DNA from 2 places in the Amycolatopsis sp. NPDC051061 genome. Region 1 is predicted to be linked to the other one. Evidence: riboswitches for the same ligand, from Rfam matches in the RefSeq annotation. Region 1 holds a riboswitch; the other holds the start of a gene.
What was found. A riboswitch is a leader RNA that binds a small molecule or an ion and turns the genes downstream of it on or off. The one in region 1 is predicted to bind S-adenosylhomocysteine.

Region 1 (14,186 bases):
CGCCGCGGCGCGCCACATGGGCCTCGCGGTGGTCTCCCGGCTCGCCGCCCGCCACGACGTCACCGTGCGCCTGGACCGGCGCAGCCCGCACGGCACGGTGGCCACCGTGCTGCTGCCCACCGGCATCGTCACCGAGCTCGCCGAACACGCGTGGTCCGGCACCCGGACCGTCACCGTCGAGCCGGTCAAGGCATCGGGGGGCGAGCCCGCCGCGGTCGGCGGCCTCCCGCGCCGCCGCCCGGGGGCTTTCCCCCGCGAAGAGCCGGTCACGCAGATGCCGCGCAAGCCCAGCCCCCGCCCGCGGCCGCTGGAGCAGACCGGCGGGATGACGGCCAACGGCCTGCCGCGCCGGGTGCCCGGCAGCATCCGCGGGGCCGCCCCCGAACCACCACCGCCCCCGCCGGCCCCGGCTTCGCCCGGCTCCGGCCACGACCAGCTGCTCGCCGACCTCGGCGCGTTCGCCGACGGCGAGCGGGCCGCGCTCGCCGAGAACCGCTCCCAGCAGGACGAGACGCCCGGAGGAACCGCCTCGTGAGCGCCCCCCACCCGGCCCCGGCGAACTTCGCCTGGCTGCTCGACGACTTCGTGCGGAAGGTCCACGGGGTCAGCCACGCGCTGATCATGAGCGTGGACGGCTTCCCCCTCACCGCGTCCGACTCGGTCGGTGAAGCCGAGGCCGAACAGCTCGCGGCGATCGCCAGCGGCCTGCTCTCGCTGGCCGGCAACAGCGCGGCACTGTTCGGGAAGGGCGCCTGCGAGCAGATCATCATCCGGCTGACCCACGGCTACTTCCTCTTCATGGGCATCGGCTCCGGTGCCGGGCTCGCGGTGCTGACCTCGGGCGAGGCGGACATGAAGGTGGTCGCCTACGAGATGACCCAGTTCATCACCAACGCCGGCCACGCGCTCACCCCCGAGGTGCGCGCCGAACTGCGCCAGGTGCTCACCGCGCGCCGGCCCCGGGTGTGATCGGCGTGCCCCACGACTCTTCCGGGGGTCCGGGTGGCGGAGCCCCCGGCCCGGGGCGAAGCCCCGGAATGCAGCACGAGGATGTGATCTCCGTGTCCGACAAGGACACCGCCTTGCCGCGGCGCAGCCGCCGGATCCGCGCGTACGCGCTCACCGGCGGCCGCACCAGCACCCGCCACCAGCTGCTGGTGGAGACGCTGGTCTCGGTCCCGCAGTACGACCCGGCGCTGAGCGGCACGCTCATGCCCGAGTCGCGCTCGCTCTACGAACGTGCCCGGGCGCGCTGCTCGATCGCCGAGCTGTCGGTCGGGCTGGACCTGCCGCTGGGCGTGGTGCGGGTGCTGATCGGCGACCTCGCGTCCCAGGGCGCGGTATTCGTCCACCCCACGGCGCACGCCTACCACCACGACACCAACGTGCTCGAGAGGATCCTTGATGGGCTCAAGCGGCTCCCCGCCTGAGGGCGATCTGCTGACGATCTCCGCGAAGATCGTCGTCGCCGGGGGCTTCGGTGTCGGCAAGACCACCTTCGTCGGGGCGGTCTCCGAGGTGCCGCCGATGAGCAACGAGGCGTGGATGACCGAGGCCGGCGAAGGCGTCGACGACATCCCGCCCGGCGGCAAGTCGACCACGACCGTCGCGATGGACTTCGGCCGCATCACGCTGCGCCCGGACCTGCTGCTGTACCTGTTCGGCACGCCCGGCCAGGCGCGGTTCTGGTTCCTCTGGGACGACCTGAGCCGCGGCGCGCTCGGCGCGGTCGTGCTGGTCGACACCAGCCGGATCGACGAGTCGTTCGCGGCGATCAACTACTTCGAGAACGACTCGGAGCTGCCGTTCGTCGTGGCGGTCAACCAGTTCGAGGGCATGCCGGTGCACGACCTCGAGGAGGTGCGCGACGCGCTCGCGCTCGACCCGAGCGTCCCGCTGGTCACCTGCGACGCCCGCGACCGCGCCTCGACGATCGCCACCCTGACCGAGCTGGTCGGCCACACGCTGTCGCTGGCCGTGCTCTCCGGCCCGGCGGGCCGCGAGCTCGCCGGCAGCGTCCCGCACGCCTGAACGAGGAGAGAAGAGCTTCATGCGCAAGGTCCTGATCGTGGGCGCCGGGCAGTCCGGGCTGCAGCTGGCCCTCGGGCTGCTGGCGAAGGACTACGACGTCACGGTGATGTCCGCGCGGACGCCGGAGGAGATCCGGAACGGGCGCGTGATGTCGACGCAGTGCATGTTCCACGACGCGCTGCAGCACGAGCGGGACCTCGGCATCGACCAGTGGGAAGTCGACACCGTGAACGTCGAAGGCCTCGGCGTGTCCGTGGCCGCGCCGGACGGCGGGCGCGCGCTCGACTGGTTCGCCGAGCTGGACCACATCGCGCAGTCGGTCGACCAGCGGGTGAAGATGGCCGGCTGGCTCGAGCTGTTCGAGGACCGCGGCGGCAAGCTCGTCATCCACGGCGTGATGACGTCCGAGCTGGACGCGCTGGCCCGGCTGTACGACCTGGTGATCATCTCGGCCGGCAAGGGCGAGCTGGTCCAGCTGTTCGACCGGATCCCGGAGCGGTCGCCGTACACGAAACCGATGCGCGCGCTGTCGCTGGCCTACGCCCACGGCGTGCGCCCGCGCCCGGAGCACCCGGACAAGATGGCGGTGCGGTTCAACATCGTCCCCGGGGTCGGGGAGCTGTTCATGATCCCGGCGTACACGCTCACCGGGAACTGCGACATCCTCTTCTTCGAAGGCGTGCCCGGCGGGCCGCTGGACTGCTTCGACGACCGCCCGGGGCCGGCCGAGCACTTCTCGCGGATCTTGGACCTGATGCGGCAGTTCGTGCCGTGGGAGTACGAGCGCAGCCGCGACGCCGAGCTGACCGACGCGAAGGCGACGCTGGCCGGCGGCTACACACCGGTGGTCCGCAACCCGGTCGGCACGCTGCCCGGCGGGGCGATCGTGCTGGGCATGGCCGACGTCGTCGTGGCGAACGACCCGATCACCGGGCAGGGCTCCAACAACGCGAGCCACTGCGCGGCCACCTACCTGGACGCGATCGTCGAGCACGGCGACCGGCCGTTCGACGCGGGCTGGATGGACGCGACGTTCGAGCGCTACTGGGAGTACGCCCGGCACGTCACCGAATGGACCAACGCGCTGCTCATGCCGCCGCCCCCGCACGTGCTCCAGATCCTCGGGGTGGCCGGCCAGAACCCCGCGGTGGCGCGGCGGTTCGCGAACGGGTTCACCGATCCGACGGACTTCCAGAACTGGTTCATGGACCCCGTGCTGTGGGAGAAGTACCTGGCAGAGGTCTAGATCAGACTGTCGCCGGGGGACGATTCGGGCTACGGTTGTCACGTAGCGTGAAGGCGACTCCGGAGGTGCGTGGCATGCGGGCGATGTGGAAGGGCTCGGTGTCGTTCGGGCTGGTGTCCATCCCGATCCAGCTGTACGCGGCCACCGAGAACAAGAACGTCTCGCTCCGCCAGGTGCACGAGGCCGACGGCGGCCGCATCCAGTACAAGCGGTTCTGCACGATCGACGGCGCCGAGGTGCCCTACGCCGAGATCGCCAAGGGCTACGAGCTGCCCGACGGCGAGATGGTCGTGATCACCGACACCGAGATGGCCGACCTGCCGCTGTCTTCGCAGCGCACGATCGACGTCCTGGAGTTCGTGCCGCTCGAGTCGATCGACCCGATCCAGTACGACCGGACGTACTACCTGGAGCCGCAGAAGAGCGCGGTGAAGCCGTACATCGTCCTGCGGGACGCGCTGCACAAGTCGAGCCAGGTGGCCATCGCCAAGGTCGCCGTGCGGCAGCGGGAGAGCATGGCGGTGCTGCGGGTGCACGCCGACGTGCTGGTGATGACGACGATGCTGTGGCCGGACGAGGTCCGCGAACCCGACTTCCCCTTCCTGCGCGACGACCCGCCGCAGGTCCGGCCGCAGGAGCTCACCATGGCCGGGTCGCTGATCGACTCCCTGGCCGAGCCGGTGTTCGAGCCGGAGAAGTACCACGACCACTACCGCGAGGCCCTCGAGGAGATGATCGAGGCCAAGGTGGCGGGGGAGGAGACGACCAAGCCGGCGGCGGTCACCGCGAAGGCCGACGTGGTCGACCTGATGGCGGCGCTGCAGGCCAGTGTGGACGCGGCGAAGAAGTCTCGCGGGGCGAAGTCCACTTCGGAGGAGTCCGATGAGGACGAGGAGCCGCCGCCCGCTGCGAAGAAGAAGCCGGCGGCGCGGAAGCGGGCACCGAAGTCAGCCTGATCTCGACGGTCCTGGGCTACTTGGATGACATGAACGACCCTTTCCTGTCGTCGGACGACATGAACGACCCTTTCATGACGTCGGCAGTCAGGGCTCCGGCAAGGTCACGGCCGCGCGCGGGGGTCGGGTGTCGCGAATGAGTCATTGGGGGCGCCGGAGGTCTCGAATGAGTCATTCGCGACGTTTGGCGGGGGTTGGCGGCGTCGTGAACGACCCTTTCCTGACGTCGGCCCGAGCGTGCCTGAGCCCGGCCGGGTGGCCGGGCCGACACGCCGCCGGCCCCTACCACGTCCGCGTGCTTCCCGGTGGTAGCAAGGAGTGCGAGCACACCGGGCACGAACGCGGAAAGGCGGGCCGGTCATGGAGTGCGCTTCCTGTGACACGGGAATCGATCACTGCCACGGCACCCTCGTGGTGCACCCGGACGGCGGGTTCGCCGAGTGCACCGATCCGGCCTGTGAGGACGGTGACCGCGTCCGGCACGGCCTGATCGTCGACTGCCAGGCCCTCGGCAGCGGGTGCGGCTGTGCCGCCGCACCGGGGAAACCGCTGCTGCGCCAAGCTTCCTGAGCCTCCCGCCAGGATCCGCGAAGGCCTTCTCGATCGGCTTCACCGCCGGCCGGGGAGGCCTTCGTGGCGTCAGGATCGCGTCAAGCGCGTAACACGATCGTGTATGCAGCTGTGTACACGGGCTTGGCGATGTGCTAACACTAACGGGGTCCTTCGGCTCTCCCTCCCCCTCGGAGCCGGAGGACCCTTTAATTTCCGCGGTGTCCCGTGTGGATAGGTCAGCCACTGATGTACAGTTCACCGCATGGTGACCTGTGAGACGCGGGAGTCGGCGCTGGCCCGGATCGGGCGCGCCCTCGCCGACCCGACCCGCTGCCGGATCCTGACCGCGCTGCTCGACGGGCCCGCCTATCCCGGGCGGCTCGCCGGTGAACTCGGGCTGAGCCGCTCGAACGTCTCGAACCACCTTGCGTGCCTGCGGGGCTGCGGGCTCGTCGCGGCGGGCTACGAAGGCCGTCAGGTGCGGTACGAGATCGCCGACGCGCACCTGGCCCGCGCGCTGCGCGAGCTCGTCCAGGTCGTGCTGGCGGTCGAACCGCGGGAAGAATGCGAGCCGGCATGACGAGCGCGGAGTGCTCCGACGGCTGCTGCGCGCCGGTCACTGTCGGCCCGGACCGCCGGGCGGTGCTCGTGCGGCGGGTCCGGCTGCTCGTGGCGGCGACCATCACCTACAACGTCGTCGAAGCCGCCGTGGCGCTGACAGCCGGAACCGCGGCCTCATCGGGCGCACTGGTCGGCTTCGGCCTGGATTCGGTGATCGAGGTCGCTTCGGCGGTCGCGGTCGCCTGGCAGTTCTCGGGCCGTGACCCGGAAGCCCGCGAACGGCGGACGCTGCGCCTGATCGCGCTGTCGTTCTTCACGCTGGCCGCCTACGTGACGGCGGAGTCCGTGCGGACGTTCTTCACCGCGGCGGCACCGGAAAGCTCGCTCACCGGGGTCGTCCTCGCGGCGGTTTCGCTTGTCGTGATGCCCGCCCTGTCCGCCGCGCAACGGCGAACGGGACGGGAGCTGGGTTCCGCCAGCGCGGTCGCGGATTCGCGGCAGACTTTGCTCTGCTCTTACCTTTCCGCGGTCCTGCTGGCGGGATTGCTGCTCAACACCCTCTGGGGCTGGTGGTGGGCCGATCCGCTCGTGGCCATCGCCATCGCCGTCGTGGCGGTGAAAGAAGGCCGAACGGCCTGGCGCGGCGAGCATTGCTGCTGACGCCGTGCCAGGCCGTTCGCGACTGTTCGATCAGTACCAGTGCGCACGCCCACCGATCCGGCGGCCGGTGCCGCCCAGGATGGCCAGTGCCACGCCGGCCACCGCGAGGATGATGCCGATGGTGTAAAGCACCGGGATACCGACGATGAACCCGATGACCAGAAGAATCACACCGAGGACGATCACTTGACACACTCCTTCGCACGAGACCCGGCCCGGCTCCGTGCCGTCCGGGCGGATGCGCTCTCGACGGGAGGATGGCCAGTTTCCGGATAAACCAAACTGCGGCAAATGGAGCAACTTCGGATCAGTACCGGTAGTGGTCGAGCTTGTACGGACCCTCGACGTCGACGCCGATGTAGTCCGCCTGGGCCTTCGAGAGCTTGGTGAGTTTCACACCGAGCGCGTCGAGGTGCAGCCGGGCCACCTTTTCGTCGAGGTGCTTCGGCAGCCGGTGGACGTCGGTGGCGTACTCGCCGGGCTTGGCGAACAGCTCGATCTGCGCGATGGCCTGGTTGGTGAACGAGTTCGACATCACGAACGACGGGTGCCCGGTCGCGTTGCCGAGGTTCATCAGGCGGCCCTCGGAAAGCACGATGATCGCGTGGCCGTCCGGGAACGTCCACTCGTGCACCTGCGGCTTGATCTCGTTCTTCACGATGCCCGGCAGCTTCACCAGCCCGGCGATGTCGATCTCGTTGTCGAAGTGCCCGACGTTCGCGACGATCGCGTTGTGCTTCATCCGGCTCATCTGCTCCGCCGAGATGATGCCGAAGTTGCCGGTGGTGGTGATGAAGATGTCGGCCGTCTCGACGACGTCCTCGAGCTCCACCACGTCAAGCCCGTCCATCGCCGCCTGCAGCGCGCAGATCGGGTCGATCTCGGTGACCGAGACCCGGGCACCCTGGCCGCGCAACGCCTCGACCGCGCCCTTGCCGACGTCGCCGTAGCCGCAGACGAGGACGCGCTTGCCCCCGATCATCACGTCGGTGGCGCGGTTCAATCCGTCCACAAGGGAGTGTCGGATGCCGTACTTGTTGTCGAACTTGGACTTCGTCACGGAGTCGTTGACGTTCATGGCGGGGAAGAGCAGCTCGCCGTCCTTGGCGAGCTTGTAGAGCCGCTTGACGCCGTTGGTCGTCTCCTCGGTGACGCCGCGGATCTCCTTGGCCATGCGGGTGAAGCGGTCGCCGTCGGCGGCCAGGCTCGCGCGCAGGGTGCCGAGGACGATCCGGTACTCCTCGGGGTCCTCTTCGGACGGCTGCGGCACCGCGCCCGCGGCTTCGAACTCGACTCCCTTGTGGACGAGCAGGGTGGCGTCGCCGCCGTCGTCGAGGATCATGTTCGGCGCCCGGCCGCCGGCGAAGGCGAAGAGCCGGTCGGTGCACCACCAGTACTCTTCGAGCGTCTCGCCCTTCCACGCGAACACCGGCGTACCGGCTGGGGCGTCGACGGTGCCCTCGAGGCCGACGACGACCGCGGCGGCGGCCTCGTCCTGGGTGGAGAAGATGTTGCAGGACACCCAGCGCACCTCGGCACCGAGCGCGACGAGCGTCTCGATGAGCACGGCGGTCTGGATGGTCATGTGCAGCGACCCGGCGATGCGGGCGCCCTTCAGCGGCTGCGCGGCGGCGTACTCGCGGCGGATCGCCATCAGGCCGGGCATCTCGTGCTCGGCCAGCCGCAGCTGGGTGCGGCCGGCCGCGGCCAGGGACAGGTCGGCGACGGCGAAGTCGAGACCGTTGCGGGTCTGCAGTTTGTCACTCATTCTTCGGTGCACTCCGGAGCTCGTTGCGGACCGCTCGGGAGGCAGGACGGAAAGTCCCCAGGCACATCACAGCGGACATCAAAAAAGGCACCTCCCTCGCGGGAGGCGCCCTTGGAGTCGTGGTCCGGGCCGAGCGTGGCGGAAAGAGTTCCGTCGCAGCGCCTCTCGGCCCGGAACCAGGATGGCAAAGCCGCCGGGAAGCTGTCAAGCGAGCGAGCGCGCCATGAGGACGTCGTCGACGTCCGTGCCGTCGACGTGGAATTCCGCGCGCAGCACGCCTTCCACGACGAATCCGCAGCCTTCGTAGACCCGCCGGGCGGCGGTGTTGTGACCCAGCACGCGCAACGTCACCTTGCGCGCGCCGCGGCGCCGCGCCTCGGCCACCGCGGCGTGGACGAGCTGCCCGGCGATGCCGAGCCGGCGCCGGTCCGGGTCGACGGCGAGGCCGCCGATCACCCGTACGTGGTCGTGGGCGGGGATGGCGAACCCCGCGCCGAGGCGGACGTAGCCGGCGACCACGCCGTCGTGCTCGGCGACGAGGACGTCCTCGGGGTGGGTCCCGTCGTCGAAGAACGGGGTGCCGGGCGGGGGCGGGGGAGCGGGGGACATCGTCGTGGTCCAGGTGCGCTCGTCGAGCTTCGCCAGCACGGCTTCGTCGTCGGCGCGGGCGCCGCGGATGGTGATCACTTGCTCAGTGTCGCCCACGCCTCGTCGACGATCCCGGCCAGCCGCTCGGCGCGTCGCCGAACAGGCTCAGCACCAGCCACGGCACGCCGACCAGGAACGCGCCGACGAACACGCCGATGAGGCCGACGACGACGGGCCGGCCGGTCAGCGGGCGGCGCGGTACGGGCTGCGGCACCGGCGGCACCGGCGGCTCGTCTGCTGCCCGGGTGCGGGCGGGAGCGGAAATTCCTGCGAGAAACCCTTGGTCACCGGGGAATCCTGGCGCAGTCCGGGCTCTACCGGGAAGGCAAATTTGCCCGGCCTGCTCAAATCAGGTGCGCGCGCCGCCAAATGCCCTCGGACCGGCCGCCGATCAGGCCCGCTTCGCGCAGGAACGGCACGATCTTCCCGGCCATCCAACGGCGCGTCTCGTGGAAGTGCGGGTTCGCGAGCGCCGCGGCCCGGCCTTCGCGTGCGTCGATCCCGACGCTGCGGTAGACCCGCGGGTCGACCATGCTGTCGATCACGCCGAACGCGACGAGCGCGGTCCGCAGCCGGTGCCGCTGCAGCGCCGCCTTCGACAGCTTCGGCGTCTCCCGCAGCACCTCCTCCTTGGCGAACCGGACGTGCCGGGCCTCCTCGACGACGTGGATGCGGTTGACCGAGCGGATCAGCGGCTGGATGCCGTCGTCGTCCATCATCGACCGCTGCAGCCGGTCGGTGGTCTCCTCGGCGACCAGCACGCTGGCGAACATCGACGGCCCGGCGGCGGTCGCGCCGAACACCTTCGCGGCGCGGTGCACGACCTTCGGGACGCCGTAGCGCGGCACGCCGAGGCGGTCGGCGGTGCGGGCGAACATCACCGAGTGCCGGGTTTCGTCGCCGATCTCGGTCATGGCGTACTGCGCGTGCTCGGTGCGCGCGTCGAGGTCGAAGACGTATCGCGCGAGCAGTTGCATCAGGACGATCTCGAACCAGAGGCCGACGCTCATGATGCTGGCGATCTCGTGCTTGGACAGCTCGATCCGCTGCGCCGGCGTCAGCTTTGCCCAGAGGTCGGTGCCGTAGAGAGAGACGCGCTCCAGCGGCATGTACGCCTTGCCTTCGGCGAGCGGCGCGCTCCAGTCGATGTCGACGTACGGGTCGTAGGAGTTCTTCGCGGAGCTCTTGAGCAGGCGAGCCGCGGTCACGTCCCGGTCCTGGGCCTCGACGCCCATGGCGGCCTCCGAAAGTAGGGGGTACACGCTGTACTAGATACTTCGGGAGCGTACACCCGCTCGGGGGCCGTGAGTAGGCTTTCGCCGTGACCAAGGTCGACGGGCGGGCGGCGCGCTGGGCGGGCCAGCAGGAGCGGCGACGCGCGGAGTTCGTCGACGCGGCCCTGGAAGCGATCGCCGAGCACGGCCCGGACGTCTCGACCGAGCAGATCGCCGAGCGCGCCGGCGTCGCGAGGACCCGCCTGTACAAGCACTTCGACGGCGCGGCCGACCTCCAGCGAGCGATCGCCGAGCGCGCGGCCGAGCTGGTGACGGCCGAGCTGCACCCGCTCTGGCACCCATCGGGCTCGCCGAACGAGATGATCGCGGCGGCGATCTCGACCCACCTGCGCTGGCTGACCGAGCACGCCCAGCTGCACCGGTACCTCGTCCGCACGCTGCCGGGCACGCCGGAGGGCCGCACGGACGTCCGCGGCACGATCGCCCGTCACCTCAGCCGCCTGTTCACCGGCTACCTGACGGCGTTCGGCCTGGACCCGGCCCCGGCGGACACGATCGCGTTCGGCCTGGTCGGCTACGTCGAATCGGCGACGACCCGCTGGCTCGACCACCCGGGCACGCTGAGCCTCGGGCAGCTGACCGGCCAGCTGAGCGGCACGATCTGGGCGATGCTGGACCACACGCTCCGGGCGGGCGGGGTCGAACTGGACCCGGACCGGCCGTTGCCGCTGCCGGACGGGCTCTAGTCCTCCCGCGGGAACTCCGCCCGCACGCCGAGCAGGCGCACCGCGCGGGTCAGCTCGAACATCCCCAGCACCTCCTGCGCCGCGCGGTCGATCTCGTCGGCTTCCGACGTCGGCTCGGGCAGGGTGACGCTGTGCGTGTGGGTCAGGAACGGCACGAACCGCACCTTCACCGCGACCCGGGCGGCCGGCCGGCCTTCGTCGAGGACGTCCTGTCCCACGCGCTTCGCCAGGGCCGACACCTCCGCCGCCATCTCCGCCGGGTCCGTGAGGTCGCGCTGGAACGTCGTCTCGCGGCTGCGGGAGCGGGCCACGTACGGCGTCGCGCTCACCTCCGCGTCGCTGATGCCGCCGCCGAGCAGGCGCAGCCACGGGCCGGTCTTCGGGCCGAACCGCGCGGCGAGCTCCGCCGGGTCGGCGCCGGCCAGGTCGAGGACCGTGGCGATGCCCAGCTCGGCGAGCTTCTTCGCCGTCTTGCCGCCGATGCCCCACAGCGCGTCGGTCGGGCGCGCGGCCATGACGTCCCACCAGTTCTCCCGTGTCAGCCGGAAGATCCCGCCCGGCTTGCCGAACCCGGTGGCGAGCTTGGCCCGCAGCTTGTTGTCGCCGATCCCGACCGCGCACGACAGCCCGGTTTCGCGCGCCACGGCCTCCTTGATCGACGCCGCCAGCGCCTCCGGGTCGTCGGTCTCGGCGCCGACGAACGCCTCGTCCCAGCCCAGCACCTCCACGACGACCGGGAGCTCCCGCACCGCGGCCATCACGTGCTCGGACACCTCGAGGTAGGCCGGCGGGTCACTGGGCAGGAAGACGGCGTCCGGGCAGCGCCGGGCGGCGATCCGCAGCGGCATGCCGGACTGGATCCCGAACTCGCGGGCCTCGTAGGACGCGGTCGCGACGACGGCGCGTTCGGTGGGGTCACCGTTGCCGCCGACGACCACGGGCTTTCCGCGCAGCTCCGGCCGGCGGGCGATCTCGACCGCGGCGATGAACTGGTCGAGATCGACGTGCAGGACCCATTTCACGGGTCCAGTCTGCACCGGAACCTCAGATCCGGTGCCGCGCCACGTGGGTCCAGACGGTGCCGGTCAGGGCGAGGATCCCGCAGAGGGTGACCCCGGGGTCGGGCAGGACCAGTCCGAGGACCAGCAGGGTCACGGCGACGACGTCGACGGCGATCAGCAGGGCGCTGCGGAGCGCACGCGACTTCGGGCGCCGTCCGTCGCGTAGCGCGGTGGCCAGGTCGGGGTCGCTGAACTCGAGGTTCCGCTCGATCTTCTCGAGCTCGGTGCGATCGTGGTGACTGAGCATCGGGGTACTCCTTCGGCGCCGAACCCGCCGTATCGCCAAAGCGAATACCCCATCGTCCTCCTGGTTAACCGCCGAACGCCTGCTCATTTTGCGCTTTTTGCTGCTCCGACCGGGTGATCTGCGCTCGGTGACCGCTCTGGATCACGCTACGTTCGTCGAGCACGAGGCCGGTGAGGCCGGCCCCGCGCCGGTCGAGGCCGGTCAGGACCTTCAAGCAGCGGAGGACTCGATGACCCTGCCCACCGAACCGATCGGCAGCATTCCGCGCCCCGGCTACCTCGTCGAGGGGCTCGGCGCCTTCGCCACCGGACAGATCGACGCCGCCGCGCTCGCCGAGCTGGAGAGCCGGGCGCTGGCCGACACGATCAGCCGGTTCGAAGAGACCGGTTCGCCGGTCGTGTCCGACGGCGAGCAGGGCAAGCCGAGCTTCGCGACGTACCCGCTGGCCGGGCTGACCTCGCTGGCGCCCGACGGCGTCGTCATCCCGTTCGCCGACGGGCACACCCGGCAGCTGCCGCGGCTGACCGCGGGCCCGTTCCGCTACGCGACGCACGCGGACTCGTACCTGACGCGCGCGAAGGCGCTCACGGGCAAGCCGGTCAAACAGGCCGTGATCGCCGCGTCCGCGATCTCCCTGATCTACCCGGGCGACGGCATCGACGGGTACCCGCGGGAGCAGTTCGTCGCCGACCTGGTGAACGAGGCCGAAGCAGACATCCGGCGCAGCCTCGACGCCGGGGCGCACAGCGTCCAGATCGACTTCACCGAGGCGCGGCTGTCGCTGAAGCTCGACCCGTCCGGCGGGCTGCTGCGCCAGTTCGTCGATCTCAACAACGCGGTGCTCGAGAGGTTCACGACCGAGGAGCGCGCGAAGATCGGCGTCCACACCTGCCCCGGCGGCGACCAGGACTCGGTGCACAGCCTCGACGTCGACTACGCGGGCCTGCTGCCGACGCTGTTCGAGCTGAAGGCGGGGAACTTCTACGTCCAGCTGGCCAGCGAAGCCGACCCGGACCGGGCGCTCGGGGTGATCTCCGAAAACCTGAAGGCGGACCAGCGGATCTTCGTCGGCGTGATCGACCCGATCGACCCCCGGGTGGAGACGGCGGAGGACGTGCGCGACCGCGTGCTCGCGGCGGCGAAGTACCTGCCCGCCGACCGGCTCGGCACGTGCGACGACTGCGGGTTCTCGCCGTTCGCGGACGACACGTCGACCTCGCGCGACATCGCGTTCGCGAAGATCCGGGCGCGGGTCGAGGGCACGCGGCTGGCGGCCGAGCGGCTGTGAGGGGTGCCTGAGGGCCCGGCGCGCCGGGCCCTCAGGCCGTTTCGGCGGCGACCTTCGGCCCGAGCGCGACGAGCACGCTGCGCAGCACGGCGTCGAGCCCCCGCCGCCAGTTCGAGGGTCTGCGCCGTTCGGAGCCGATCGGGAAGATCTCGTGATCCACCGGTGTTGGCTCCAGTGATGTTCGGCGCGAAGACGATGTTCGAATTTGAACTTCCGGTAGGGTCGATCACGTGGGCGATCCGAGGGGAGCAAGCATGACGGCCGAGGTGCGGACGCGGGTCCGGATCCCGCTGCGGCTCGACGGCGGCGTCGCGGTCGAGGCCGAGGCCGTCACCTTCCGGGGCCTCGCCGACGGGGGTGAGCACCTCGCCTTCGTGCTCGGCACCCCCGGGGATGTGCCGCTCGTGCGGCCGCACTCCGAATGCCTCACCGGGGACGTTTTCGGGTCCGCGCGCTGCGATTGCGGTCCTCAGCTGGCCGAGGCCGTCGAGCGGATCTCCGCGACCGGCGGCTACCTGCTCTACCTGCGCCAGGAAGGCCGGGGGATCGGCCTTTACAACAAGCTCGACGCTTACGCCCTGCAAGACCAGGGGCTCGACACCTACGCCGCCAACGCCGCGCTCGGCCTGCCCGAGGACGCCCGCGACTACACCGTCGCCGCGCAGATGCTCGAGGCGCTCGGGGTGAGCGAAGCGGACCTGCTGTCGAACAGCCCCGACAAGGCCGCGCAGCTGCGCAAGGCCGGGATCATCGTGCGCGAGCAGGTTCCGACCGGGGTCTTCGCCACCGAGAACAACGTCCGGTACCTCCGCGCGAAAGCCGAGCAGACCGGGCACACCCTGCCCGGGCTGGCCAGCTAAGCCAGCCGCTGGGCCGCCGCGGCCGCCGGGCTCGTGGTCAGCTTCTCGAGCAGTCCGATCAGGACCGTCTGTTCCGACGCCGTCAGCGACGCCGCCCACGCCTGCTCGCGCGTGTTGTGCGCCTGGTACGCGTCCGTCACCGCGTCGTGGCCCGCCTCCGTCAGCGCCAGCCGGACGGCCCGGCGGTCCTCCGGAACCTGCGTGCGCGTCACCAGGCCGTCTCGCTCCAAGGTTTTGACCAGCGCCGAGACCGCCGCGCGGCTCATGCCGGCCAAGCGCGCCGCGTGGCGGGACTCCAGGGGACCGGCCAGCCACAGCACGAACAGC
Region 2 (14,186 bases), on a different contig from region 1:
GAGGCCGGGATCTACCGCCGGTTCGGCTACGGACCGGCGACCTACACCGAGCGCCTGACGGTGTCCCGCCACCAGGCCGCGTTCGCGCCCCCGCGCGCGGGGGCAGCGGCCGCGCCCGGCTCGATCGAGGTGCTGCGGCGGGCCGGCTGCGGCGACGTCCTGGAAGACGTCTACGACCGGTACCGCCGCGCCCAGCCCGGGGCGCTGTCCCGGCCGCACCGCTGGTGGGCCGGGGGCGCGGGGCAGCCACCGGTCTCCCCGGCGCCGCGGTACGTCGCCGTCCACCGGGACGAAGACGGCGTCGCGGACGGGTACGCGAGCTACTCGGTGGAATCCGGCACGTTGACGGTCGACGAGACGATCACGGCCGACATGACCGACACTGCCGTCGCGACGGCGTTGGCCCGGTTCGCGCTCGAGCACGACCTGGTCACTCAGGTGGTGTTCAAGCACTGCCCACCCGGGCACCCGCTGCGCTGGCAGTTCGCGGACTTCCGCGCCGGCCAGGCCGGGGACGAGACCGACTGGCTGTGGGTGCGGTTGCTGGACATCCCGCGCGCGCTGACGGCACGCGGCTGGGAGGTCGACGGCGAGCTGGTCCTCGACGTCGACGACCCGTTCCTCGGCGAGCGGGGGCGTTACCTGCTGACGGTCCGGGACGGCAAGGCCGAGTGCGGCTCGACGAACCGGGAGCCCGACCTGTCGCTGGACGTGAGCGACCTGGGTTCGCTCTACCTCGGCGGCCTCGCCCCGAGCACGCTCGTGCGGGCCGGGCACATCCGCGCCCACCACCCGGCCGCGACGGCGCTCGCCGACGCGCTCTTCCGCGCCGAGCGCGCGCCGCACTGCCTGCACTGGTTCTGAGGACGGCCTCAGCGCGCGGAGGCGGTGACGAGCCCGAGCTTGCCGGCCAGCCGGCCGATCCAGGCCTCGACCTCCTCCGGTGCCCGGTCCGGTAACCCGAAGATCGTCTCGGTCACGCCGAGGGAATCCAGGTGCGCCAACCGGTCCGGGTCCGGTCGTTCGCCGAGCGCGCAGATCCGCGGCGCGCCCGGCCGGCCCTCGGCGGCCCAGATCTCCTTCAGCAGAGCCACGTGCCCGTCCAGGTCGGAGTCCGCCGGGGTCGTGATCCAGCCGTCCGTGTGGCGGGCGATCCAGCGGAACGTCTTCTCCGTCGGGCCCGCGCCGAGCAGCACCGGGATGTGCGCCTGGACCGGCTTCGGCCACGCCCAGCTCGGGCCGAACGAGACGAACTCCCCGTCGTAAGCGGCTTCTTCGGACGTCCACAGTGCATTCATCGCTTCGAGGTACTCGCGCAGCGCCGTGCGGCGGCGGTTGCCCGGGACGCCGTGGTCGGTCAGCTCGTCGACGTTCCAGCCGAAGCCGGTGCCGAGCGTGACGCGGCCGCCGGAGAGGTGGTCCAGGCTCGCGATCGTCTTGGCCAGCGTGATCGGGTCGCTCTCCACCGGCAGGGCGACCGCCGTGGACAGCCGGATCCGCGACGTCACCGCGGCCGCCGTCGCCAGCGCCACCCACGGGTCCAGCGTGCGGCTGTAGCGGTCGTCGGGCAGGGACGCGTCGCCGGTGCGCGGGTGCGGTGACTCGCGCTTGACCGGGATGTGCGTGTGCTCGGGCACGTAGAAGGTGGCGAACCCCGCGGCTTCCGCGGCGCGCGCCGCCGAGGCCGGGGTGATGCCGCGGTCGCTGGTGAACAGCACGATTCCGTAGTCCACGCGAGGAGCGTATTAGAACGTGTTTCAGTTTTCAAGGCCGCCGGCCAGTACGAAAAGTATTCACGGCGAACGCGGAGAGTAACATTGCGGCGCGCTCGAACGATGATCGAGGCGACCCCGGCTGCGCAGGCGGGGAGCAGAGCGCCGGCGCGCGACGCGTCAGGGTGGACAGGCCCGGGAATGACACGAGGCGGAGGCAGGGGTGGACCCAGCAATCCATTGTGGACTCACGGTGTCCCAGTCAGTGGACGCACCGGCGGGACGGGTTGGCGTGCGTATGCCCGTTTCCAGTACCGTGGACCACAGGTCGAGAGGCGCTGCAACGGACCGCCGGGTCCGCCACGCTCGACCGGGATCCACCGATCAAGGGCGCCTCCCGGATGAGGGAGGCTGCCGGTGAACCCGATCACCCCGCGAGAAACCCCCAGCGAACCCGAAGCCACCGCGCGCCTGCGCGAGCTGCTCGGGCAGCGGGTGGCGGTGCTCGACGGCGCCTGGGGCACCATGCTGCAGGGCGCCGGGCTGACCCCGGCCGACTACCGCGGCGACCGCTTCGGCGAGCACACCCACGACGTCACCGGCGACCCCGACCTGCTCAACCTCACCCGCCCGGACGTCATCCTCGACGTGCACCGCCAGTACCTCGCGGCCGGCGCGGACATCACCACGACGAACACCTTCACCGCCACCAGCATCGGCCAGGCCGACTACGGGCTGCAGGACCACGTCCACGAGATGAACGTCCGCGGCGCGCAGCTGGCCCGCCAGGCCGCCGACGAGCTGGGCGGAAAGTTCGTCGCGGGCTCGATCGGCCCGCTGAACGTCACGCTCAGCCTCTCGCCCAAGGTCGACGACCCGGCGTACCGCGCGGTGACGTTCGAGCAGGTCAAGGCCGCGTACGCGGAGCAGATCGCCGCGCTCGCCGAAGGCGGCGTCGACCTGCTGATGATCGAGACGATCTTCGACACGCTCAACTGCAAGGCCGCCATCGCCGCCGCCCGCGACGTCGCGCCGCACCTGCCGCTGTGGATCTCCGTCACCATCGTCGACCTGAGCGGCCGGACGCTCTCGGGCCAGACCGTCGAGGCGTTCTGGAGCTCGATCGAGCACGCGAAGCCGCTGGTCGTCGGCGTCAACTGCTCGCTCGGCGCCGAGGAGATGCGCCCGCACGTCGAGGAGCTGTCGCGGATCGCCGGCACCTACGTCGCCTGCCACCCGAACGCCGGCCTGCCCAACGCCTTCGGCGGCTACGACCAGACACCGGAGGAGACCGCCGGGCTGATCGGCGGGTTCGCCCGCGACGGCCTGGTCAACCTGGTCGGCGGCTGCTGCGGCACGAGCCCGGCGCACATCGCGAAGATCGCCGCCGCGGCGAAGGGCGTCACGCCTCGCGAGGTGCCCGAGCCGCGCACGCACACGCGGTTCAGCGGGCTCGAGCCGTTCGGCATCGGCGCCGACACCGGCTTCGTGATGATCGGCGAGCGCACCAACGTCACCGGCTCCAAGCGGTTCCGGCGGCTCATCGAGTCCGACGACCACCAGGGCGCGGTCGACGTCGCGCTGGAGCAGGTCCGCGGCGGGGCCAACCTGCTCGACGTCAACATGGACGCCGACCTGCTCGAGTCCGAGGAGGCGATGACGACGTTCCTCAACCTCATCGCCACCGAGCCCGAGGTGGCCCGGATCCCGGTGATGGTCGACAGCTCCAAGTGGAGCGTGCTCGAAGCCGGCCTGCGCTGCCTGCAGGGCAAGGGCGTCGTCAACTCGATCAGCCTCAAGGAGGGCGAGGAGCCGTTCCTCGCCCAGGCCCGCGTCATCCGCAACTACGGCGCCGGCGTCGTCGTGATGGCTTTCGACGAGCAGGGCCAGGCCGACACCGCCGACCGCAAGGTGGACATCTGCGGCCGCGCGTACGACCTGCTCACGCAGAAGGCCGGGTTCGCGGGTGAGGACATCATCTTCGACCCGAACGTCCTCGCCGTCGCCACCGGTATCGCCGAGCACAACGGCTACGCGAAGGCCTTCATCGACGCGCTGCCGCGGATCAAGGAGCGCTGCCCGGGTGCCCGCACCAGCGGCGGCATCTCGAACCTGTCGTTCTCCTTCCGCGGCAACGACATCGTCCGCGAAGCGATGCATTCCGCGTTCCTCTACTACGCCGTGGCCGCCGGGCTCGACATGGGCATCGTCAACGCCGGCCAGCTCGCCGTCTACCAGGACATCCCCGCGGACCTGCTGGAACTGGTCGAGGACGTGCTCTTCGACCGCCGTGAGGACGCCACCGACCGGCTCGTGAGCTTCGCCGAGAACGTCAAGGGCAGCGGCACCAAGCGCGTCGTCGACCTGTCCTGGCGCGAAGGCACCGTGGAGGAGCGGCTCTCGCACGCGCTCGTCCACGGCATCGTCGACTTCATCGAGGAAGACACCGAAGAGGCGCGCCAGGTCAAGGCCCGGCCCCTCGAGGTGATCGAAGGTCCGCTGATGGACGGCATGAAGATCGTCGGCGACCTGTTCGGCTCCGGCAAGATGTTCCTGCCGCAGGTGGTCAAGAGCGCCCGCGTGATGAAGCGCTCGGTCGCCTACCTCGAGCCGTTCATGGAGGCCGAGAAGGAGGAAGCCCGGCTGGCCGGCCGCGCGGAGGTGTCGAACGGGCAGGGCAAGGTCGTGCTCGCCACGGTCAAGGGCGACGTCCACGACATCGGCAAGAACATCGTCGGCGTGGTGCTCGGCTGCAACAACTACGAGGTGATCGACCTCGGGGTGATGGTGCCGGCCGCGAAGATCCTCGACGTCGCCGTCACCGAAGGCGCCGACGCCGTCGGGCTGTCCGGGCTGATCACGCCGTCGCTGGACGAGATGGTCAACGTGGCCACCGAGATGCAGCGGCGCGGGCTGAAGATGCCGCTGCTGATCGGCGGCGCGACGACGTCCCGCCAGCACACCGCCGTGCGCATCGCGCCCGCGTACGACAACGCGACCGTGCACGTCCTCGACGCGTCGCGGGTGGTCGGCGTCGTGTCCGATCTGCTCGACCCGGACCGCTCGATCGTGCTGGCCGAGCAGAACCGCGCCGACCAGGAAGTGCTGCGCGAGCAGCATGCGAACAAGCAGCGCCGTCCGATGCTCACCCTGGAGCAGGCCCGCGCGAACCCGGAGAAGGTGTCGTTCGCCGACCTGCCGACGCCGGTGTTCACCGGCGTCCGCGTCGAAGAGCCGAGCATCGCCGCGCTGCGCGAGATGGTCGACTGGCAGTTCCTGTTCCTGGCCTGGGAGCTCAAGGGCAAGTACCCGGCGATCCTGGAGCAGCCGGTCGCGCGCGAGCTGTTCGACGACGCGAACACGCTGCTGGACGAGATCATCGCGGACGGCAGCTTCACCGCGAAGGGCGCGTACGCGTACTGGCCGGCCCACTCGGAGGGTGACGACATCCGCCTCGACGGCGAGTTCTCGCACGTCCGGTTCCCGATGCTGCGGCAGCAGACGTCGAAGCCGATGGACCGGGCGAACCGCTGTCTCGCCGACTACGTCGCCCCCGAAGGCGACCACCTCGGTGGCTTCGCGGTCGCCATCCACGGCGCCGAACAGCTCGCTGCCCGCTACGAGGCCGAACAGGACGACTACCGCGCGATCATGGTCAAGGCGCTGGCCGACCGGCTCGCCGAAGCCTTCGCCGAGTACATCCACCTGAAGGCCCGCCGTGACTGGTTCGAGCCGGACGCCGAGCCGAAGCTGGCGGATCTGCACGCGGAGCGCTTCCGCGGCATCCGCCCGGCACTGGGCTATCCGGCCAGCCCGGACCACAGCCAGAAGCGCGAGCTGTTCGAACTCCTGGAAGCCGACGAGCTGGGCATGGCCCTGACCGAGTCGTTCGCCATGACGCCGGCGGCGAGCGTGTCCGGGCTGATCTTCGCCCACCCGGAATCGAAGTACTTCACCGTCGGCAGGCTCGGCCGCGACCAGATCGAGGACTACGCGCGCCGCAAGGGCGTCGAGCGGGCCGAGGTCGAGCAGTGGCTGCGGCCCAACCTGGCCTACGAGCCCGAGGCGTAGTCCTTCAGCTCGATGTCGGTGGCGAAGTCGTCGGTCATCTTGAGCATCATGCGGAGCAGGAAGCGGGACTTGAACGTCCAGTCCCGCAGCTTGATCCGCAGCCGGGACGGCGGCGCGAGGAACGGGCCCGCGCTGGCGCGCTGCGAGACCTTCGCGTAGGTGCGGAGCTGCTCTTCGTAGCGGGCGAAGGCGACGCGGTGGTCGCCGTTCGCCTTGAGGAGCTCGCCGGCGAGCACGTACGCGCCGACGATCGCCAGGCCGGTGCCGAAGCCGCCGAGGGTGTTGCCGTAGGCGGCGTCGCCGAGCAGGACTACGCGGCCGCGCGAGTAGTGGTCGATCGTGACGCGGGCGAGCGAGTCGAGGTAGAACTCGCGGGCCTGCGGCAGCTTCTCGATCAGCTCGGGTACCCGCCAGCCGGCGTCGCCGTAGGCGGCGGCCACCAGCTTCCGCTGGGTGCCGGTGTCGGTGCGGTCGTAGTCCAGCTCCGGCGAGGAGAAGACGAAGAACGCCGACGCCTTCGGCCCGCCGACCGCGGCCATCCGGCCCGGCTCGTTGTACATCACGGCCTCACCGTCGGCTACCTGCCGGCCCAGCTCGGCCAGGGCGTAGTAGTGGCCGAGGAAGTGGACGTAGTCGCCTTCCGGGCCGAAGGCCAGCCGCCGGACGTTCGAGTGGATGCCGTCGGCGCCGACGACGAGGTCGAACCGGCGCGGGGCGGCGTTGTCGAAGGTGACGTCGACGCCGTCGGCCGTCTCGGTCAGCGAGGTGATGGTGTCGCCGAAGAGGTACTCGCAGTGCGGGGCGGTGCGTTCGTACAGGAGGTCGGCCAGGTCGCCGCGGCGGATCTCGATCTCGCCGCCGGTGAACTCGCCGGGGATCACCGCCTGGGGCCGTCCGTCGGCGTCGACGATCGTCTGGTCGGTGCCGCCGGTCTGGTGGGCCAGGACGTCGTCGAGGATGCCCATCCGCTCCAGCACGGTCCGGTGGGTGGCGCCCTTGAAGTCGACGGCCTGGCCGCCCGGGCGCACCGACGGGGCCCGTTCGACGACGGTGACGGTGCAGCCGTAGCGGGACAGCCAGAGGGCGAGGGCGGGGCCGGCGATGCTGGCGCCGGAGATCAGGACGCTGAGGTTCTTCATGCCGCAGAGCTTCGCCGGGCGGGCTTACCGATCCCTGGCGAAGCGCTGACGGCCGCCGTCAGCGACGGTCGCGAACGGACCGCGCGCGGACCGTGACGGCGGAAAATTCCCGGCCGTGACCAGGGCTTTCCCGCCGGTTTTCCCACGTTGACCCCGGCCGGTCGCGCGGGCACCATTTCCCGGGGGGAGAGGGGGCGGCGATGCTGGACAGCGAGACGCGACCGGCCACTGCGCTCGGCGAGCTGCTGTGCAACGGGGAGCGCGCACTCGAGGCCGACGGCGACCTGCGCGCCGGCCGGGAGTGGTTCGACCGGGCGTACCGGGCCGCGGAGGCCGAGTGCGACGGGGCGGGGATGGCGCGCGCCGCGCTGGGCATGGGCGGGTTGTGGGTGCACGAACACCGGAGCGCGCCGGCGGCGGCGTTGCTGCAGGCGCGGCTGCGCAGCGCGCGGACCGCCGTCGACCCGGGGTCGTCGCTGGCCCTGCGGCTCAAGGCCCGGCTCGCGGGCGAGGCCGACTACGTGGCGGGGGAGAGCAACGAGATCCTCGCCGTGCTCGAAGAGGCCAAGCGCGCGGGCGACCCGGTCGCCTGGGTCGAGGCCGCGAGCCTGGCCCACCACTGCCTGCTCGGGCCCGACCACGGCGGCCAGCGCCGCGCGCTCGCGCAGGAGCTGATCACCGAGGGCTTCCGCACCGGGCGGCGCAGCGACCTGCTGATGGGCCTGCTTTGGCGCACGGTCGACCTCTTCCTCGACGGCGACCCGCACGCGCAGCGCGGGCTCGCCGACCTGCGGGGCCTGCTGGCCGAACGCGATCACCTCGCGGTCGGGTTCGTGCTCGACGCGATCGACGTCATGCTCAGCATCCGCGCCGGCCGGTTCGCCGAGGCCGAGGCGCGCGCGGCGGCTTGCGCGTTGCGCGGCGAGCAGGCCGGGGACGCCGACGCGATCGGCTGGTACACCGCGCAGCTCGGCGCCATCCGGTGGTTCCAGGGCCGCGTCGGCGAGCTGCTGTCGGTGCTGCGGGAGACGGTGCATTCGCCGACGCTCAGCGCGGTGGACAACGCGTTCGTCGCCGGGCTGGCCGTCGCCGCCGCTTCGGCCGGGGACGAGCGCGAGGCGGCCGGCGCGCTGGCCCGGCTGCGCGGGCGCGACCTCGCGTTGCTGCCGCGGTCGAGCAGCTGGCTCGTGTCGATGTACGGGATCGTCGAGTCGGCCTACCTGCTCTCGGACGTCGAATCCGCGCTCGCCGCGTACGCACTGCTCACGCCGTTCGCCCGGCTGCCGATGATGGGCAGCCTCGCCGTCGCGTGCTTCGGCTCGGCGCAGCACGCGCTGGGCGTGGCGATGCTGACCGCGGGCGAGACCGAGCGCGCCATCGAGCACTTCCGGGCGGCGGTGCGCGACAACCTCGCGCTGGCCCACTGGCCGGCCGCGGCGCTGTCCCGCGCCCGGCTCGCGCAGGCGCTCGGACCCGGCTCGGCCGAAGCCGGGCGTGAACTGGCCGCGGCCACGCGCGAGGCCGAGCAGCTCGGGATGGTGCTGCCCGGCTTCGCGGTCCGCGTCGCGGACCGGCGGGTCACGTGCCGGCGTCAGGGCAGCCACTGGCACTTCGCCCTGGACGGGCGGTCCGCCGTGGTCGAGCACAGCGTCGGCATGGGCTACCTGGCGACGCTGCTGGACAACCCGGGCCACGAGCTGACCGCGGTCGAGCTGGCGCACGGGGTGGTGGCCGAGGCGACGTCCCCGCAGCCGATGCTCGACCAGGCGGCGACCGCGCACTACCGGCGCTGGCTCGCGAACCTCGAGGCCGAGCTCGACGAGCACGAGGCCAACCACGACGCCGGCCGCGCGGAGAAGGTGCGCACCGAACGCGACTGGCTGCTGGGCGAGCTGTCGGCCGCCGCGGGGCTGGCGGGCCGGGTCCGCGAGTTCGCAGGCGCGGAGGAGAAGGCGCGGATCGCGGTGGGCAAGGCGATCCGCCGCGCGCTGACCCGCATCGCGGCGGCGGACGCGGTGATCGGCGACGTCCTGCGCGACGGCGTGCACACCGGCACCCGCTGCTCCTACGACCCCGGCTGAACTGACATGAACGACTCTTTCATGTCATCTGGCGACATGAAAGAGTCGTTCATGACGTTCGCCGGGGCCTACTCGACCGCGCCGTTCTGGGTCAGCAGCGTCTGGTACCAGGCGTCGTACGGGTGGTTCGTCGCCGGGTAGTTCGCCAGGGGCGTCGTCGCGTCGCCCGCCGAGTCGAAGTCCCAGCCGCGGACCAGCTTGCCCGACTGGCGGGCCGAGGTGATGAACGCCGACTCCGTCGCGGGCGCCCCGTAGAACAGCGCGCCCTGCTGGAGCTCCGCGCTGTCGCCCTGCTGGAACTCGTCGAACGCGACCTGCCGGTAGCGGATCCGGTCGCCGGTGACGCTCGCGGTGTCCACGCGCAGGGTGTTCGACGGCGTCGGGCCGTCGGCGCCGGTCCACACCCGCGCCCGCCGGGTGCCGTTGGCGGCGGTGTCCTTGGCGAACCGCGCGTCGGACGTCTTGGCGTTGCCGGTCCACGAGACCGTCGTGGCCGAAAGAGCGCCGTTCCAGCTCCAGTTCTGGCTGCCGCTCTGGCTCTGGTGGATCTCCCGCAGGTGCGTCGCGTCGGTGAAGGCGACCGTCGGCTGGACGCCGTTGTCGTACTGGTGGCTGGCCTGCCAGGTGATCTCGCCGTCGGAGCCGAGCTTGCCGACGTGGTACCAGAGCGTGCTCGCGCCCGGCGACTGGTGGACCTCGACGAGGTCGCCGTTGTCGTTGAGCGCGACGGCGGGCGTCTGGCCGCTGTCGTACGTCCCGTGCCGCAGCCAGGTGACGCGGCCGTCGGCGCCGTAGGTGCCGGTCCAGTACCAAAGCGCGCCGCCGCCGGAATCGTGCACCTCGACGACCTGGCCGCGCCCGTTCAGCGCGACGGCCGGGTGGTAGCCGACGTCCCGCTTGTACTCGCCGCGGCTGGTGCCGTCGCCGGACAGCAGCGGCAGCACGCGCCCGCGCAGCGCGTCCACGGTCGGCGAGCCGGCCGGGTAGTCCTGCGCCCGCAGCAGCCGGGCGCCGAACACCGACTCCAGCTCCTGGTTGACGGCGACGAGGTTGCCGGCCGCGAAGTTCGCGTTGTCGGTCAGGTTGTCCTTGAGGTCGAGCATGACGACGATCGGTGCGGCCGCCGGGTGCGCCGCCGACCACGTGTTGACCGTGGACAGCCAGTCGCGCAGGTTGTTCGACGCGGGGTTGCCGCCGCTGTGGTCGACGGCGTTGCCGGGCGAGTCGTGCCCGACGCCGTAGTCGTGGCTCGTGGCGTAGCCGTTGTCGTGGATGTCGTACTCGATGAACCGGACGCCGTGGTCGAGCTGGTAGGCGATCGAGTTCTTCGCGCCGTCGACGCTGCCCGAGTAGCTGTTGTGCGTGGCGCGGAAGACCGAGCCGGTGAACGGCGGGCTCGCCGCTTCGGCTGTTCCGCCGGTCAGCAGCGCGGCGGTCGTCAAAGCCGTGACGGCCAGTGCGGGCAGTCGGGTCATCCTCGGGGTCCTCACGTCGGGAGCGGGGCGGTCCCATCCTGGCCCGCGCCGCGCGACCGCGGGTGGAACGCCGTGGAACACGGGTGGAACGCCTAGAAGGCGACAGCTGGACGTTCGAGGGAGGAAACGCCATGACCCAGACCGGTGGACCCCAGTACCCGGACCCGGCGCGGCCGGTGCCGCCGCAGGCCGGGATGCCCGGCCCGCCGCCGCAGCAGCCGGCCGCGCCGAAGAAGTCGAAGCGGCGGCAGAAGATCGTGCTCACCGTGTTCCTGATCGTCGTCGCCGCGATCCTCGCCCTGGTCTGGGTGGCCACCCGGTCCAACGGCGAGAACGCCCAGGTCGGCAACTGCGTCACCGAAAGCGGCGAGAACTACGTGAAGATCGTCGACTGCGGGACGCCCGAAGCGACGCTCAAGGTCGTCGCGCGCGTCGAGGACAAGACGCAGATCGAGGCGCAGATCAGCGCGTGCACCCCGTACCCGGACGCCGACCAGGTGTTCTGGCAGGGCAAGGAGGGCGAGACCGGCGTCGTGCTCTGCCTGGCGAAGACCGGCAAGTAGCCCGATGGCGGGCGGGAAGTTCTCGTTCACCGGCTCCGGCGAGGTGCGGGTCTGCAGCGGCGGGCGCACGCTCGCCGCGGCGGGTGACGTGATCGTGATCGGTGACCGGATCTTCCGGCTGGCCGAGGTGGACCGGGTCGCCTACCACGCGGCGGCCCGGCCGCACCAGGCCAGCTACGCGCTGGGCCTGGCCCGCGGGCCGATGCGGAGCCGGTTCGTGTTCGACGCCTTCCGCGGCGGCAGCGAGCTCGAGGACGCGCGCGAGACGTGGCGGCGGCTGGTCGAGCTCGTCGAATCGGCGGCCTGCCCGCGGATCGCGCGCGCCGCGGTCGACTCGATCACGGCTGGCGCCACCGTGCGGTTCGGCGGGGGTGGCCACCCGCGGATCGACGCGGACGCCGAAGGGCTGCGGCGTCGGCGGTGGTTCGCGCCGAAGGTGCCGTGGGCCGGCGTGCTCGGCACCGACCTGCGTGCCGGCCAGGTGCGCGTGTGGACCGGCGGGCCGGAGCCGGAGCTGGTCGCCGCCATGGCCGGCTGGAACGCGGTGGTCCTGCCGCGCGTCATAGGAATGATGGTGGCAACGGAAAAAGAATCACCGGAAAACCGATGATCACGATATCCCGGTAACCACCGGTAAATGCTCACGGAATGCGAGATCGACTGTCCGTTGTGTCGCTTTTGCGGCACCGTTCGTCGATTTATGCCAAATCGCCGCGCGGATTCGGTACTTGGCCGGGGCGTGCGTAGTCATTATCCGAGGAACGAGTGTGCGCGGGCACCGGAACGCTCGTGAGGGGTTGGGGAGGCAGTGGGTGTGGCGAACGACTGGCCGCTGGTCGGCCGCGAACAGGAGCTGGCGTTCGCGCGCCGGGCGCTGGCCGATCCCGAGGTGTGCGGGCTGCTGCTGACCGGCCGCGCCGGTGCCGGCAAGACCCGGCTGGCCAAGGTGCTGCTGGCCGAGCTGGCCGGCGGTGGGGCGCGCACGCACTGGGTGCGCGCGATGTCCTCGGCTTCGACGATCCCGTTCGGCGCCTTCGCGCACCTCCTGCCCGGCAGCGCGGACGGCACGGGGGACCGTGCGCACCGGCTCAACCAGGTCGCCGGGCACCTCACCCGCGGTGCGGAGGGGCGCCGGCTGGTGCTCTGCGTCGACGACGCGCACCTGCTCGACGACCTGTCCGCGACCCTGGTGCACCAGCTGGCCGCGACGGCGTCGGCGTTCGTGCTCGTGATCGCGCCGCACGGGGTGAGCGTGCCCGGCCCGGTCTTCGCGATGTGGAAGGACCGCGTCGCCGAGCGCCTCGACGTCGGCGAGCTGACGCGCCCGCGGACCACCGAGCTGATCACCGCGGTGCTCGGCGGGCGGCTCGACGACGGCGCGGAGGACCGGCTTTGGCACCTGACCCTGGGTAACCCGCTGTTCCTGCGTGAGCTCCTGCAGGGCGGCCTCGACAGCGGCTCGCTGTCGGCCGAGGACGGCGTCTGGCGGTGGACCGGGGCCCTGATGGCGACCCCGCGGCTGGTGGAGCTGATCGAAATCCGCACCGACCGGGTCGACGCCGACGAACGGCGGCTGCTGGAGCTGCTCGCCTTCGGGGAGCCGCTGGGCAGCGAACCGCTGGTGCGCCTCGGGGCCGGGCACGTGCTCGCCTCGACCGAGCAGGCCGGGCTGGTCGTCTCCGAACGGACCGGGCGGCGGCTGAACGTCCGCCTCGCGCACCCGCTCTACGCCGACGTGATCCGGCGCCGGACGTCGCCGCTGCGCCAGCGCGACACCTACCGGATCCTCGCCCAGACCCTGGACCTCACCGGCGCGCGACGCGCCGAGGACAAGCCGCGGCTGGTGCGGTGGCGCCTCGCCGCCGGGCTGCCGACCGACCCGCAACTGGTGCGCGCCGCGGCGGAGACGTTGCTGCGCAAGAACTTCCCGCAGGCCGAGCAGCTGGCGGCCGAAGCCGTCCGGATGAACGGTGGTTTCGGCGCGAAGTTCCTGCTCGCCCAGGTCCGGGTCGCCGGCGGCCGGCACGCCGACGCCGGCTCGCTGCTTTCCGAGCTCGCGGGCGAAACGGTGTCGGACGCGCAGCACGCCCGCGTCGCGGCGACCCGGGCGCGGAACCTGGCATTCGGCCTGAACCGGTTCGACGAAGCTTCCGCGGTCTTGGACACGGCCGAGACGGCGGTGTCGGGGACTCTCGACGACCTCGTGACCGCCCGGGCGGCCCTGCGGGCGGCGGCGGGTGCGGCGCGTGAGGCTCTGGACCTGCTCGGGCCGGTGCTGGACCGCAACCGCCGCGGCGACGCGCTCCGGCTCGCGGCGCTGGTGGTCGCGGCCGGGGCACTGGCGTCGACCGGGCGGACGGAGGCGTGTCTGGGCGTCGTCGACGAGGGATTGGAGATCGCGTCACGGATCTCGGACGCGTCCGCGCCCGGGGCGCGGGTCCGGCTGGAGCACGCCCGGATCGTCGCGCTGTGCCGGGCGGGCCGGCTCGAGGAGGCCGAAGACCGGGCCGGTGACGACTACCGCGACGCCGTCCGGGACCGGTGGGGGCCGGCGGTCGCGGGCGCGGCGGCGTCCCTCGGGACGGTCGCCCTCGCCTACGGCAACGTCCGCGGGGCGATCCGCTGGCTGCGAGAGGCCCTCGCCGCGGACGCGCACGACCAGCCGTACGAGTTCCGCCCCGCGGTCGCCGCGGCGCTGGTGCGGGCGACGGCGATGAGCGGACGGGTGGCGGAGCCACTCGGCGACTGGGACGGCGCGTGGGTGGCCGCGGCGCGGGGCGAGCTGTCCCGGGCGTTGGTGCTGGGTGCGTCCGCCGCGTCGGCCGCTTCGGAAGACGGCAGGCTCGCGGTCGCCGCCGAGATCCGGCACGACCTGGTGAGATTCGGCGCCTCGCCCGGGGAAATCCCCGCCGCGGGCGGGATGGCGGAGCTGTACGCGGCACACGCCGCGGCCGTCTCGGACGCTTCGGCGTTGGACGCGGTTGCGTTGTCCTTCGCCGACGCGGGTGCCCGGCTGCTGGCCGCGGAGGCCTCGGCCCAGGCGGCACGGATATATCGCGCGGAGGGCAAGAACGGCAGCGCGGCGATGTCGGCCCAGCGCGCGCGGGCGTGGCTGGCGTCCTGTGAGGACGCTGCGACGCCGGCG

Region 2: it holds a riboswitch for S-adenosylhomocysteine, as region 1 does, so the genes downstream of both, metH (methionine synthase) here and ahcY (adenosylhomocysteinase) in region 1, are expected to answer to the same signal.

Annotation. Positions count from the first base shown of each region.
Region 1 covers NZ_JBFBBZ010000068.1:10,062-24,247, forward strand. Annotated here, with positions in the region: gene AB0N03_RS47055 (ATP-binding protein) at 1-535, shown strand, start outside; gene AB0N03_RS47060 (roadblock/LC7 domain-containing protein) at 532-969, shown strand; gene AB0N03_RS47065 (DUF742 domain-containing protein) at 1,038-1,430, shown strand; gene AB0N03_RS47070 (ATP/GTP-binding protein) at 1,405-2,031, shown strand; gene AB0N03_RS47075 (styrene monooxygenase/indole monooxygenase family protein) at 2,051-3,277, shown strand; gene AB0N03_RS47080 (Ku protein) at 3,352-4,233, shown strand; gene AB0N03_RS47085 (hypothetical protein) at 4,594-4,803, shown strand; gene AB0N03_RS47090 (metalloregulator ArsR/SmtB family transcription factor) at 5,048-5,365, shown strand; gene AB0N03_RS47095 (cation transporter) at 5,362-6,006, shown strand; gene AB0N03_RS47100 (hypothetical protein) at 6,037-6,192, opposite strand; gene ahcY (adenosylhomocysteinase) at 6,314-7,774, opposite strand; S-adenosyl-L-homocysteine riboswitch at 7,871-7,947, opposite strand; gene AB0N03_RS47110 (GNAT family N-acetyltransferase) at 7,979-8,461, opposite strand; gene AB0N03_RS47115 (hypothetical protein) at 8,466-8,636, opposite strand; gene AB0N03_RS47120 (diiron oxygenase) at 8,767-9,657, opposite strand; gene AB0N03_RS47125 (TetR/AcrR family transcriptional regulator) at 9,744-10,403, shown strand; gene AB0N03_RS47130 (DNA polymerase IV) at 10,400-11,425, opposite strand; gene AB0N03_RS47135 (DUF3040 domain-containing protein) at 11,448-11,711, opposite strand; gene AB0N03_RS47140 (hypothetical protein) at 11,776-11,925, opposite strand; gene AB0N03_RS47145 (cobalamin-independent methionine synthase II family protein) at 11,941-12,999, shown strand; gene AB0N03_RS47150 (hypothetical protein) at 13,031-13,159, opposite strand; gene ribA (GTP cyclohydrolase II) at 13,254-13,859, shown strand; gene AB0N03_RS47160 (MarR family transcriptional regulator) at 13,856-14,186, opposite strand, start outside.
Region 2 covers NZ_JBFBBZ010000087.1:4,975-19,160, forward strand. Annotated here, with positions in the region: gene AB0N03_RS50090 (GNAT family N-acetyltransferase) at 1-864, shown strand, start outside; gene AB0N03_RS50095 (TIGR03619 family F420-dependent LLM class oxidoreductase) at 873-1,733, opposite strand; S-adenosyl-L-homocysteine riboswitch at 2,037-2,115, shown strand; gene metH (methionine synthase) at 2,130-5,783, shown strand; gene AB0N03_RS50105 (FAD-dependent monooxygenase) at 5,765-6,922, opposite strand; gene AB0N03_RS50110 (hypothetical protein) at 7,123-9,003, shown strand; gene AB0N03_RS50115 (hypothetical protein) at 9,072-10,478, opposite strand; gene AB0N03_RS50120 (hypothetical protein) at 10,610-11,041, shown strand; gene AB0N03_RS50125 (hypothetical protein) at 11,046-11,651, shown strand; gene AB0N03_RS50130 (AAA family ATPase) at 11,856-14,186, shown strand, end outside.